3 regions of the Mesorhizobium sp. EU05-FHT14A09 genome follow, and region 1 is predicted to be linked to each of the others. Evidence: riboswitches for the same ligand, from Rfam matches in the RefSeq annotation. Region 1 holds a riboswitch; each other region holds the start of a gene.
The links. Region 1 has a riboswitch for cobalamin ahead of AC3WTO_RS10620 (CbtB domain-containing protein). Riboswitches for the same ligand answer to the same signal wherever they lie in the genome.

Region 1 (3,268 bases):
CTCGTTGGCGACCGCTGCGACCTGCTGGTTGAGACGACCGCCCGCGTCACGGAAGCGGCGCGCCAGCGCGTTGTCCGGCACGATGCCAAGGCCGACCTCGTTGGACACCACAAACCACGGGCCGCGTGGTTTCGAAAGCATGGCAGCCAGGCTCGCGCACTCAGCCTCGACGTCATGCTCAGCCAGCATGTGGTTGGTAAGCCATAGCGTAAGGCAATCGAGCAGCACCGGACGCCCGGCAGGCAGGCGCTCCAGGGTTCCGACAAGGTCGAGCGGCGCGTCGAGCGTTTCCCAACCTTCGCCCCGACGAGCGCGATGATGGGCGATGCGTTCGCGCATTTCATCGTCGTAAGCCTGAGCGGTCGCGATATAGGTCCACGGCGCCGGCAGCGCGGTAATCAGCGTTTCGGCATGCGCGCTCTTGCCGGAGCGCGCACCGCCGATAATGAAGGTCAGGCGATCAGGCAAAGCTGTCGCGAAGGCTCGAAGCCTGCCCGGTGAAACGACCGCGCACAACGCCCACGACCGCCCCCAGCACGACCCAGAACACCAGATTGGTCAGCGTCACTGCGACCACGAACTGGTGATGCAGGCCTTCCGGAATCGGCGTGTCGTAGCTTGCCGGCTGCGGCGCGCCGACGATGTGCGGCGCGACGATCAGCGCGATGGCGAGCACTGTGAGCGGCAGTGACCGGCGGAAAGCGATCAGCGCAAGGCCGATGGCCGTAGCGACGACCGTGGAAATCCACCAGATCTGCCTGGGGATCAGATCGGCCGCTGGCATTGCAGGCAGTTCAGGCGGCAATCCAAGGCCGGGCGCCAATGTGAAGACCGCAAAACCGGCAAGCCCCCAGAACACGCCCTGGCGCCAATTGCCGATGCCGCCTGCAAATTCCGAGAAGGCGACGAGGATCAGCGCGAAACCGATGCCGGTGACGACATTGGAAAGCACATTGAACGAGAACCGCTCGACACCGTCGGCAGGTGCCCAGCCTTCCACTTCCTCAGCCGGAGCGGCGGCCGGAGCCGGCGCAGCGGAACTCATCGCGCTGGTGCCGGCATCGGCAGCGGGTGCGGCAGGTGCGGCCGCATGTTCGTGGCCGCCGGCGGCCTGTTCATAAACTTCCGCCTTCAGGATCAGCGGTACGGTTGCGTAAGCCTGCAGGCAGGCGAGGACGATGCCGGCCAACAGGCCCGCGATCGCCGCGACGAACACGACGTTGCGAAAAACAGACATGGTGGGTTCCCCCCTGGTTAGTGGCAGGGGAATGCCATCGAGTGGCGTGCGTCGTGAGCGGCGTTGTGCACGGCCTCGATGTGGGAGAAGCCGGTGAAGCCGATAACGAAGATGCCGAGCAGGCCGGCCATTGCCAGTTGCAGAAAGCGCGACTGCGATGAGGTCGAGGCGCCGAGGGAAACGGAAGCAGTATTCATTGTCTGTCCTTTCGCCCTCCACCCGAGGGCATTGCCGTCATTGCTGTCGCCGGCAGGTCTCCTGGCTTGCGGATCAGCGCCCTTCTCCACCTTCCCGAGGCGAACCTCAGTGGCATTGGAGAGGACTACCGCTCACAGTTGCGGGGGCAGCCACGGCTTCGGATGGTTTTCCCCCCTCCCCACCGTATTCCCTCTTGGTCCCGAAGGGACCGACGACGGTGGAGACTATAGGAAGAATCGCAGCGCCCGGCAAACCAAATTCCGCCATTGCCAGACGCATCAGCGTCATTGGCGCCCGGCTGTCGTCCCTACATCGATTTCGGCAGATACCGCCAGGTAACAACGGCACAGGCAGCTGCAAGGCAGCCAAGCGTGGCAAAAACCGAGCCCAGGCCGAAAAAGGCCAGCACAAGCGAGTAGACCAGGGGTGGGGTCAGCTCCGAGAAATCGAGATAGGTGCGGTAGACGGCTGCCATTTGCGGCCGCTCATAGGCGCGCACCGAGCGCATGAAGGCGGTGGAGCCGATGGCGTCGAGTGCGATGGTGAACAGGGCGCCGACCAAGAGCAGGCCGGCGGTGGCAAGCGGAATCAGTTCGCCGATGGCGCCGGCAAGCCACAGTGACACCGCCATCCCGACAAAGGCGAGCGTCATCACGTTGCGCGCGCCGTAACGCCTGCCTGCCCTGCCCCAGAAAATGGCTGAGAACAGGAGGGCGTTGCCGGCCGAAACCAGCAAGCCGCCGGCGAGTTCACCCTGGTCGGTGATGACCATGAACAGCGGACCGTAGACGAAGAACGTCGTCCAGTAGCAGGAACGGCCGAAGGCGATAAGCCAGGCGAGCCGCAATCTCGGCTGCCTGACGAAGCGTCCGATATTGGCAAACGGATTGATGGGACGGCTCTTTCCCGGCACGATCATCGGATTGTCGCCGAGACGGTAGTACCAGAACAAAGCGAGCAGGCAGAGCGCGAACACAGCCACCGCTCCGTGCGCAGCATAAATGCCATAGCGCGTGTACAGGAAGATGCCGAGCGTCGGGCCGCTGGTCCAGGCGATCATCGACCACGCCATGCGCAGCGACTCTGCCTGCATGAGGTCTGTCTTGCGGATATGATCCATGATGTAGAGGTTGAGCGTGATCGACAACGCGCTGGCACCCATCACGCGGCAGAGCATGCCGATGATCTGGCCCGGCAGCGAATGGGTGACGAAGAACAGCGATCCGATCGCAAGCAACAACGCGCCGGCCGTATAAACCCATCTGCGTGCAAAACGATGGATTAGCATCGGCATGAACAACGTGACCGAGAGGCCGAGCAGCGAGACGATCGTATAGAGGATCGAGACCGTCTGCTCGTTCTTCAGGATCTCATAGGCCTGGATCGGGATAACCGAAGCGACCGTGGCACGCGCGGCAGATTCGATGGCGTAGAGCGAAGCAAAGGTACGCGCATCCGCCGGCGGGACGGCCGGTAGCCAGATCGGATGGCGGACATGCGTGGACATGAATTCCCAGGATTCGCGACTTGCAGACGAAATTTGCGTCGCCGAGAGCCGGATCGGTAGCAGGAAACCGACGCGCTCGGGCCGGAATGCGAAGCCGGCCAACGAGTTTGCAAGGCTGGTACAACGACAGTGCCTTTGTCGCCCTTGAAACGATCGCCATCAGTCCCTTCGGCGAGATTGCGGATCGACAACAGCCACAAGGATCGCCGCAATCAAACCATTGCCCGCTGCGACCAACAGAATGCTCAAAAGGGTATGAATCGTTGCCGTCTCGGCAAGAAACCATCCGGCAACCGTAACAATCAACGCTCCGCCGCTGATTGACA
Region 2 (3,268 bases), on a different contig from region 1:
ACGGCCACTTTGTCGTGCCCACCGACTTTGCTGGGCCCGTCCGATCCGCGCGACAACAAACCTGCTAGGCTGTCACCGGCTTGGGAGCAAACCGCAAGGCCGACTTGGCCCGGGCTTTTGCCGCCACCTCATCGCGGTTACGCGGCGGCTGGGTCGTCTCAAGCACAACAAGCAGCTCATGCGCGGCGTTGGCGATGGTCCGCACCGCGTGATCGAAGGCTTCCTTGTTGCGCATGGACGGCTTGTTGGCGCCACTGATCTTGCGCACGAACTGCAGCGCCGCCTCATGAATTTCGGTATCCGTCGCCGGCGGTTCGAAATTGAAGAGCGGCTTGATGTTACGACACATGGATATCTCCCTTTGATATGCCCGGTGTTGTCCCCTGCCCTCGTTAGAGCGAAATGCCATCCGTATTCCGCTCTAACTATTGTTCGCCATCCAGCGGTTCGGTACCGACCGGCTTGCCGTCGCGCGCGAGCCTGATCTTTTCCACCTTGTCCTCGGCGGCCTTGAGAAGACGATCGCAATGCGCCTTCAGCGCCTCGCCGCGTTCATAGATGCGGATCGACTGATCCAGCGGCACGTCGCCGCGTTCGAGATCGTCGACGATCTTCTCCAGCGCATCGAGTGCCTGCTCGAAGCTCATCGCCTTCACATCCTGGTTCGCTTCTTCAGCCACGGCTCATCCTTTCATCAGGCGGCCGACATGCGCTGCGACCGAAAATGCCAATCCGTGCAGGTCGTAGCCGCCTTCCAGCACGCTGACCAGCCTGTTTGAACTATGACGGCGGGCGCGATCCATCAACTGCCCGGTTGCCCAGTCGAAATCATCCTCGACAAGATTGATCTCCGCCAGCGGATCGCGATGGTGCGCGTCGAAACCTGCCGAGATGATGACGAGGTCCGGCGCGAAGGAATCGATCGCGGGCAGGACACGCGTGTTGAATGCCTCCCGGAAGATATCGCTGCCGGTCGCCGGCGCCAAAGGCGCGTTGACGATGTTGCCGGCGCCCGTTTCGCTTTTCGCGCCCGTTCCGGGATAAAGCGGCATCTGGTGGGTCGAACAATAGAGCACCGACGGATCATCCCAGAAGATGTCCTGGGTGCCATTGCCGTGATGCACGTCCCAGTCGACGATGGCGACACGTTCGACGCCGTGTTTCTCCTGAGCGTAGCGGGCAGCGATCGCCGCGGTGTTGAACAGGCAAAATCCCATGGCCGTGGTTTTCTCGGCATGGTGGCCTGGCGGACGCGCCGCCACGAAGACGTTGTCGGCCTTGCCGGCGAAGACATCGTCCACGGCAGCATTGGCCGCGCCGATCGCCGTCAGCGCCGCCTGCCAGGTTTTCGGGCTCGCCACCGTATCGGAATCGATGACGGCGATGCCGTCCGACGGGATCGCCTTGCGCACACGCTCGACGAAATCCTTCGGATGACAATAGAGGACAGTTGCCTCGTCGCCCATCGGCGCTTCCTGCCGGTCGAGCGCGGCAAAGGCCTCGTCATCCAGTATCCGTTCGATCGCACGCAGCCGGTCCGGCCGCTCCGGATGACCGGTGGGAGTGATGTGTTCCAGGAAAATCGGATGTGTGTAGAGACGGGTCGTCATGGGGGCACCTTATCAGCAATGGAGATGATGGCCACGCGACAGGCGTAGAGCATTTCCGTTTTTCACGGAAATGCGGAAACGCTCCAACTTTCTATTGCTGAAATTGCTCCAGCCTGTTGGGGAAAAGGCGTCACGCGACGTCGAGATCAAGGCTGTATTCGCGCCTCAACTCGGATAGATTCGCTCCACTGTCAGGTGCCTGCCGCGAGGTGGGAGAATCGGGAACACGGTGAAAATCCGTGGCGTGCCCAACGCTGTATGGGGGATCGCTCGGCAAAAGCCACTGTCCGTGAAACGGACGGGAAGGCGCCGACAAGCGGGACGAACCCAAGCCAGAAGACCGGCCGGACAGGAATGGTCATGCGCATGGACGGGCGGATGACGTTGTTTCGATCGCAAGGGAAAAGCGATGGACACCGTCCGCAACCATGCCTGCCATTTATCCGGGGATTTGGCCTTCGGGGACTTTGAACGCGAGGCCATCTATCGCGCCATTTTCACGCGCCGCGATGTGCGCAGCCATTTCCGACAGGATCCGATTGACGACGCCGTGCTCGCCCGCCTGCTCGCAGCCGCGCATCACGCGCCGTCGGTCGGCTTCATGCAACCCTGGGACTTCATCGTAATCCGTGATCGTGAACGACGGGAGGCGGTGCGCGACCTTTTCCTGGCGGCCCGGTCGCAGGAATTGCCCCGGATAGCGGAGGAGCGACAGGCGCTCTACAGCAAGCTCAAACTCGAAGGTATCTGCGAAAGCGCGCTCAACCTGTGCATCACCTGCGATCGGCGACGCAGTGAAGGCTCGCCGCTCGGCCGCTGGCACAATCCGCAGATGGATCTCTTCAGCACGGTATGCGCGGTCCAGAATTTCTGGTTGGCGGCGCGGGCGGAAGGGATCGGCGTCGGCTGGGTGAGCATCCTCGACACGGAGGCGCTGAAGCAATTGCTGGGCATTCCCGACCACGTCGTGCCCGTCGCTTATCTTTGCGTCGGCCACGTCTCGGAATTTGCTGCAAGGCCCGACCTCGAACGCAATGGCTGGGCCTCGCGTCTGCCGCTCTCCAGGCTTGTCATGAGCGAGACCTTCGGCGGCGCCGGCGAAGACGGCCTGAAAAAAGCGGCCGACGCCGTCACAGGCCGGAATTAGTCTGGGTCAACTCAGGCAGCGGCTTTGCCTTCCACCAGCAAACCTTCCATCAATGCGCGGAAGGCTTTGACCGCTTTCAACGATGTCGCGGCAGGGTCATCGGAATTGGCAATCCACTGCGCGGCATAAAGCGAAGCGCCGCTGATCAGCCGCGCCATCGCCTCCGGATCGATATCGCGGATAACGCCCTCTTCCTTCAGCGCCGCAAGATTCTTGGTCACCGACTGGATACAGGCATTGGCGTTCGGCCATTGCGCCGGGTCCCCCAGAACCGCCGGACCGTCGCACAGGACAATGCGCTGGACTTCCGGATCCAACGCCATTTCGACATAGCCGATGTTCTCGTCGATGAACCCCTGCCAGCGTGTCTTGGCCTTCGCAGAGACCGCACTGAGACGTGCAGCCATTTCGCGGTCGATCTGTGCGATGACGGCTTCGAACAACCCCTTCTTGTCACCGAAATGATGATAGAGCGCGCCGCGCGTCAGCCCCGCTTGGGCGGTGAAATCGT
Region 3 (3,268 bases), 560 kb from region 1:
GTCCTGGCCGCCAACAGCTCACTCATCTATGTCGGCATAGGAACGGGCAGTTGGGTCGGGGGGCTTGTCATCGAGAATATCGGCATACCGGCGCTGGCTGGCGCAACCGCGGTGCTCGGTGTTTGTTCATTGCTCGCGGCTGCCGTGTTCATGCAGCGACCGGTTGCTGCCGTCGAGGGAAAGCCAGCCTGAAGAAGGTGGGGACGGCAAGCCTAAGCATTCGGAAATGGAGCGTGCCTCAGCAGGTGCTGATAGCCGTCGCTGATATCCCGGACGATAGCGACGCGGGCACGGGCGCCGTCGTGTTCGGCGATCGCCGCGACAACTTCGTCATGGTAATCGATCTCCAGGATCGAGGCTAAATTGTTCTCGAACCCGCGGGCCAGATTGCGCAGGAACGGCCCAACCTGCATCCACACGGTCTCGATCAGGAAGATCATCTGATCGTTGCCGCTGTACCGATAGATCGAAAATTTGAAAGCGTAGTTCTTGCGCAGGTAGTCGTTGATGTCTCCGGCCTGCGCCGCCGCCGTCAAGTCTGCGCAATGACGGCGTATCGTGCGTAGTGCATTGCCATTGATACGCTGAGCGGCGAGTTCCGTGGCTGCCCCCTCCAGAAGAGTACGTGTTGCCGTCAACTGCGAAAACCGCTCGGCGGACATGGTGGGCACTTCCATGCTGCCGTTGGGCAGGGGCGACAGAACCTTCAGAGCCTGCAGGCGCATGAAGGCGCTGCGAACCGGCATGTCGCTCGTTCCCAGTTCTTTCGCGACCTTTCGTGACGTCAACTTCTGACCCGGTGCGAACTGGCCCGACATCAGTGTGCGGACCAGTTCGAGGTAGACTTTCTCGTGCAGGGGGGCCGTGTCGACGGCCGTCAGTCCTAAATGCATCTTCTCGGCCATTGGTGGTGCGCGGTTCACTTTTCGCACGGGCTACTGTTCAGCTTGCGAAGCCAATGCGTGTCGATTGCATCTTAGCGCCAGGCGGCCGAAGCTCGCATCATTTCAAGGACATAATGAATTGCGGTAAGCCACATCGCAAGCGCCATCGACAGCTGTGACATGGAGCAGGCTGAAGTACCGCCGCCAAGCCCATCCCGCCGCCGCAACCCGGTCTGAACCGGACCGTTGAGCGGTTGCGATGATAGAGGCCAGTGAAATTGCCCACAGGATATCCACTGCGCCGGGCCGAGAATGCCTTGGATGGCCTGCTTCTGCTACCAGTTGTTGACATGCTGCTGGCATTCTATACCAGATATCGAAGTCGAGGTTCTCCCGAGTCGTCTGGTTCGGGAGCTAAGAGGGAAGCCGGTGCAAAGCCGGTGCTGCCCCCGCAACTGTAAGCAGTGAGCCCGCGTCGAAGAATGCCACTGGTGCCGTAACGCACCGGGAAGGCCGACAAGGGCGACGACCTGCGAGCCAGGAGACCTGCCGCGACGGATTTGAACGAACCTCGGGCGGGGTGTCCCGGAGGTGCGCTTGGCCCGGGCATCGTCGCGTCCGAAATCGCCACTGCGTTCCCCGAATTCCCCGTCCACAGCGCCACGGGGATGATATGGCCACGACTGCAGTATTCACCACGAATGGAGCCTTCCAGGCTTCGCCGCTTGCCGAAAGCGCCGTTGTTGAAAGCCGGGGCACGCCCGCGGCCGAGCCTGGCTACAAGGTGATACGCCGCAATGGCGCCGTGACGCCGTTCGACGCGACGAAGATCGTGGTGGCTTTGACCAAGGCTTTCCTCGCGGTCGAGGGTTCGACCGCAGCAGGCTCGCGGCGTGTGCACGATGTCGTCGAGGACCTGGCCGCGCAGGTGGTCGCGGCGTTGACAAGGCGCTTCGAGGCCGGTCGCACCTTCCACATCGAGGAGATCCAGGATCAGGTCGAACTCGCGCTGATGCGCGGCGAACACCACAAGGTTGCGCGCGCCTATGTGCTCTATCGCGCCGAGCGGGCGCGCGAGCGCCTGGCGGAAAAGACGGATGCGGAAACGCCGAGCGCCTCGCTCCATGTGAAGCGCGAGGATGGAGTTCTCGCACCGCTTGACGAGGCGCGATTCTCGCGCGTCGTCGAGGAGGCCTGCGCCGGTCTGGAGGCCGTTTCGCCGGATGCCATTCTCACCGAGGCACGCCGCAATCTCTATGACGGCATCACGCTGGATGAGTTGTCCTTGGCGCCGATCCTGGCAGCGCGCACGCTCATTGAGACCGAACCGAATTACGCTTTCGTCTCGGCCCGCCTGTTGCTCGACCGCCTGCGTCGCGAGGCCTTGAGTTTCGTCACCGGGCGCGGCGAGCAGGCAACGCAGGCCGAGATGGGCACGCGTTATGCATCCTATTTCGCTGAATTCGTCACGACAGGCATCGACGCCGAATTGATCGATCCAGAACTCGGTCGTTTCGACCTCGCGCGGCTGGGCGCGGCGCTGAAGCCTGAGCGCGACCTGCAATTTCAGTATCTTGGACTGCAGACGCTGTACGACCGCTACTTCCTGCACACCACGGGCAGACGTTTCGAACTGCCGCAGGCCTTTTTCATGCGGGTTGCGATGGGGCTTGCAGTGCGCGAAATCGATCGCGAGGCGAGGGCCATCGAATTCTATGACCTGCTGTCGTCCTTCGACTTCATGGCCTCGACGCCGACGCTGTTCAATTCCGGCACGCTGCGACCGCAGCTGTCGTCTTGCTTCCTGACCACTGTCGCCGACGACCTCGACGGTATCTTCAAGGCGGTCAAGGACAATGCGCTGCTGGCTAAATATTCCGGCGGCCTCGGCAATGACTGGACGCCGGTTCGCGGCCTTGGCGCTCATATCAAGGGCACCAATGGCGAGAGCCAGGGCGTTGTGCCGTTCCTGAAGGTGGCGAATGACACCGCCATCGCCGTCAACCAGGGTGGCAAGCGCAAGGGTGCGGTCTGCGCTTATCTGGAGACCTGGCATGTCGACATCGAGGAGTTCCTCGACCTGCGCAAGAATACAGGTGACGATCGCCGCCGCACGCATGACATGAACACCGCCAACTGGGTGCCGGACCTGTTCATGGAACGGGTCGAGGCCAATGGCGAATGGACGCTGTTCTCACCCGACGAAACGGCCGACCTGCACGATCTCTACGGCTCCGCCTTCCGGCAGGCCTATGAGGCCTGTGAAGCGAAGGCAGCCGCGGGTGGGATCAGGGTGTTCCGCAAGGTCCGCGCGGTCGATCTCTGGCGCAAGATGCTGACCATGCTGTTCGAGACGGGTCATCCCTGGATCACCTTCAAGGATC

Region 2: another riboswitch for cobalamin. It lies ahead of bluB (5,6-dimethylbenzimidazole synthase); the one in region 1 lies ahead of AC3WTO_RS10620 (CbtB domain-containing protein).
Region 3: another riboswitch for cobalamin. It lies ahead of AC3WTO_RS07825 (ribonucleoside-diphosphate reductase subunit alpha); the one in region 1 lies ahead of AC3WTO_RS10620 (CbtB domain-containing protein).

What each region holds. Positions count from the first base shown of each region.
Region 1 covers NZ_JBYTDF010000002.1:667,232-670,499, forward strand. The annotation lists gene cobU (bifunctional adenosylcobinamide kinase/adenosylcobinamide-phosphate guanylyltransferase) at 1-468, opposite strand, end outside; gene AC3WTO_RS10615 (CbtA family protein) at 461-1,237, opposite strand; gene AC3WTO_RS10620 (CbtB domain-containing protein) at 1,255-1,434, opposite strand; cobalamin riboswitch at 1,469-1,663, opposite strand; gene AC3WTO_RS10625 (MFS transporter) at 1,743-2,942, opposite strand; gene AC3WTO_RS10630 (MFS transporter) at 3,102-3,268, opposite strand, start outside.
Region 2 covers NZ_JBYTDF010000001.1:563,352-566,619, reverse strand. The annotation lists gene AC3WTO_RS02560 (DUF2277 domain-containing protein) at 65-349, opposite strand; gene AC3WTO_RS02555 (exodeoxyribonuclease VII small subunit) at 426-680, opposite strand; gene AC3WTO_RS02550 (histone deacetylase family protein) at 684-1,610, opposite strand; cobalamin riboswitch at 1,787-1,973, shown strand; gene bluB (5,6-dimethylbenzimidazole synthase) at 2,020-2,757, shown strand; gene AC3WTO_RS02540 (TetR/AcrR family transcriptional regulator) at 2,769-3,268, opposite strand, start outside.
Region 3 covers NZ_JBYTDF010000002.1:105,122-108,389, reverse strand. The annotation lists gene AC3WTO_RS07835 (MFS transporter) at 1-192, shown strand, start outside; gene AC3WTO_RS07830 (GntR family transcriptional regulator) at 213-905, opposite strand; cobalamin riboswitch at 1,253-1,452, shown strand; gene AC3WTO_RS07825 (ribonucleoside-diphosphate reductase subunit alpha) at 1,558-3,268, shown strand, end outside.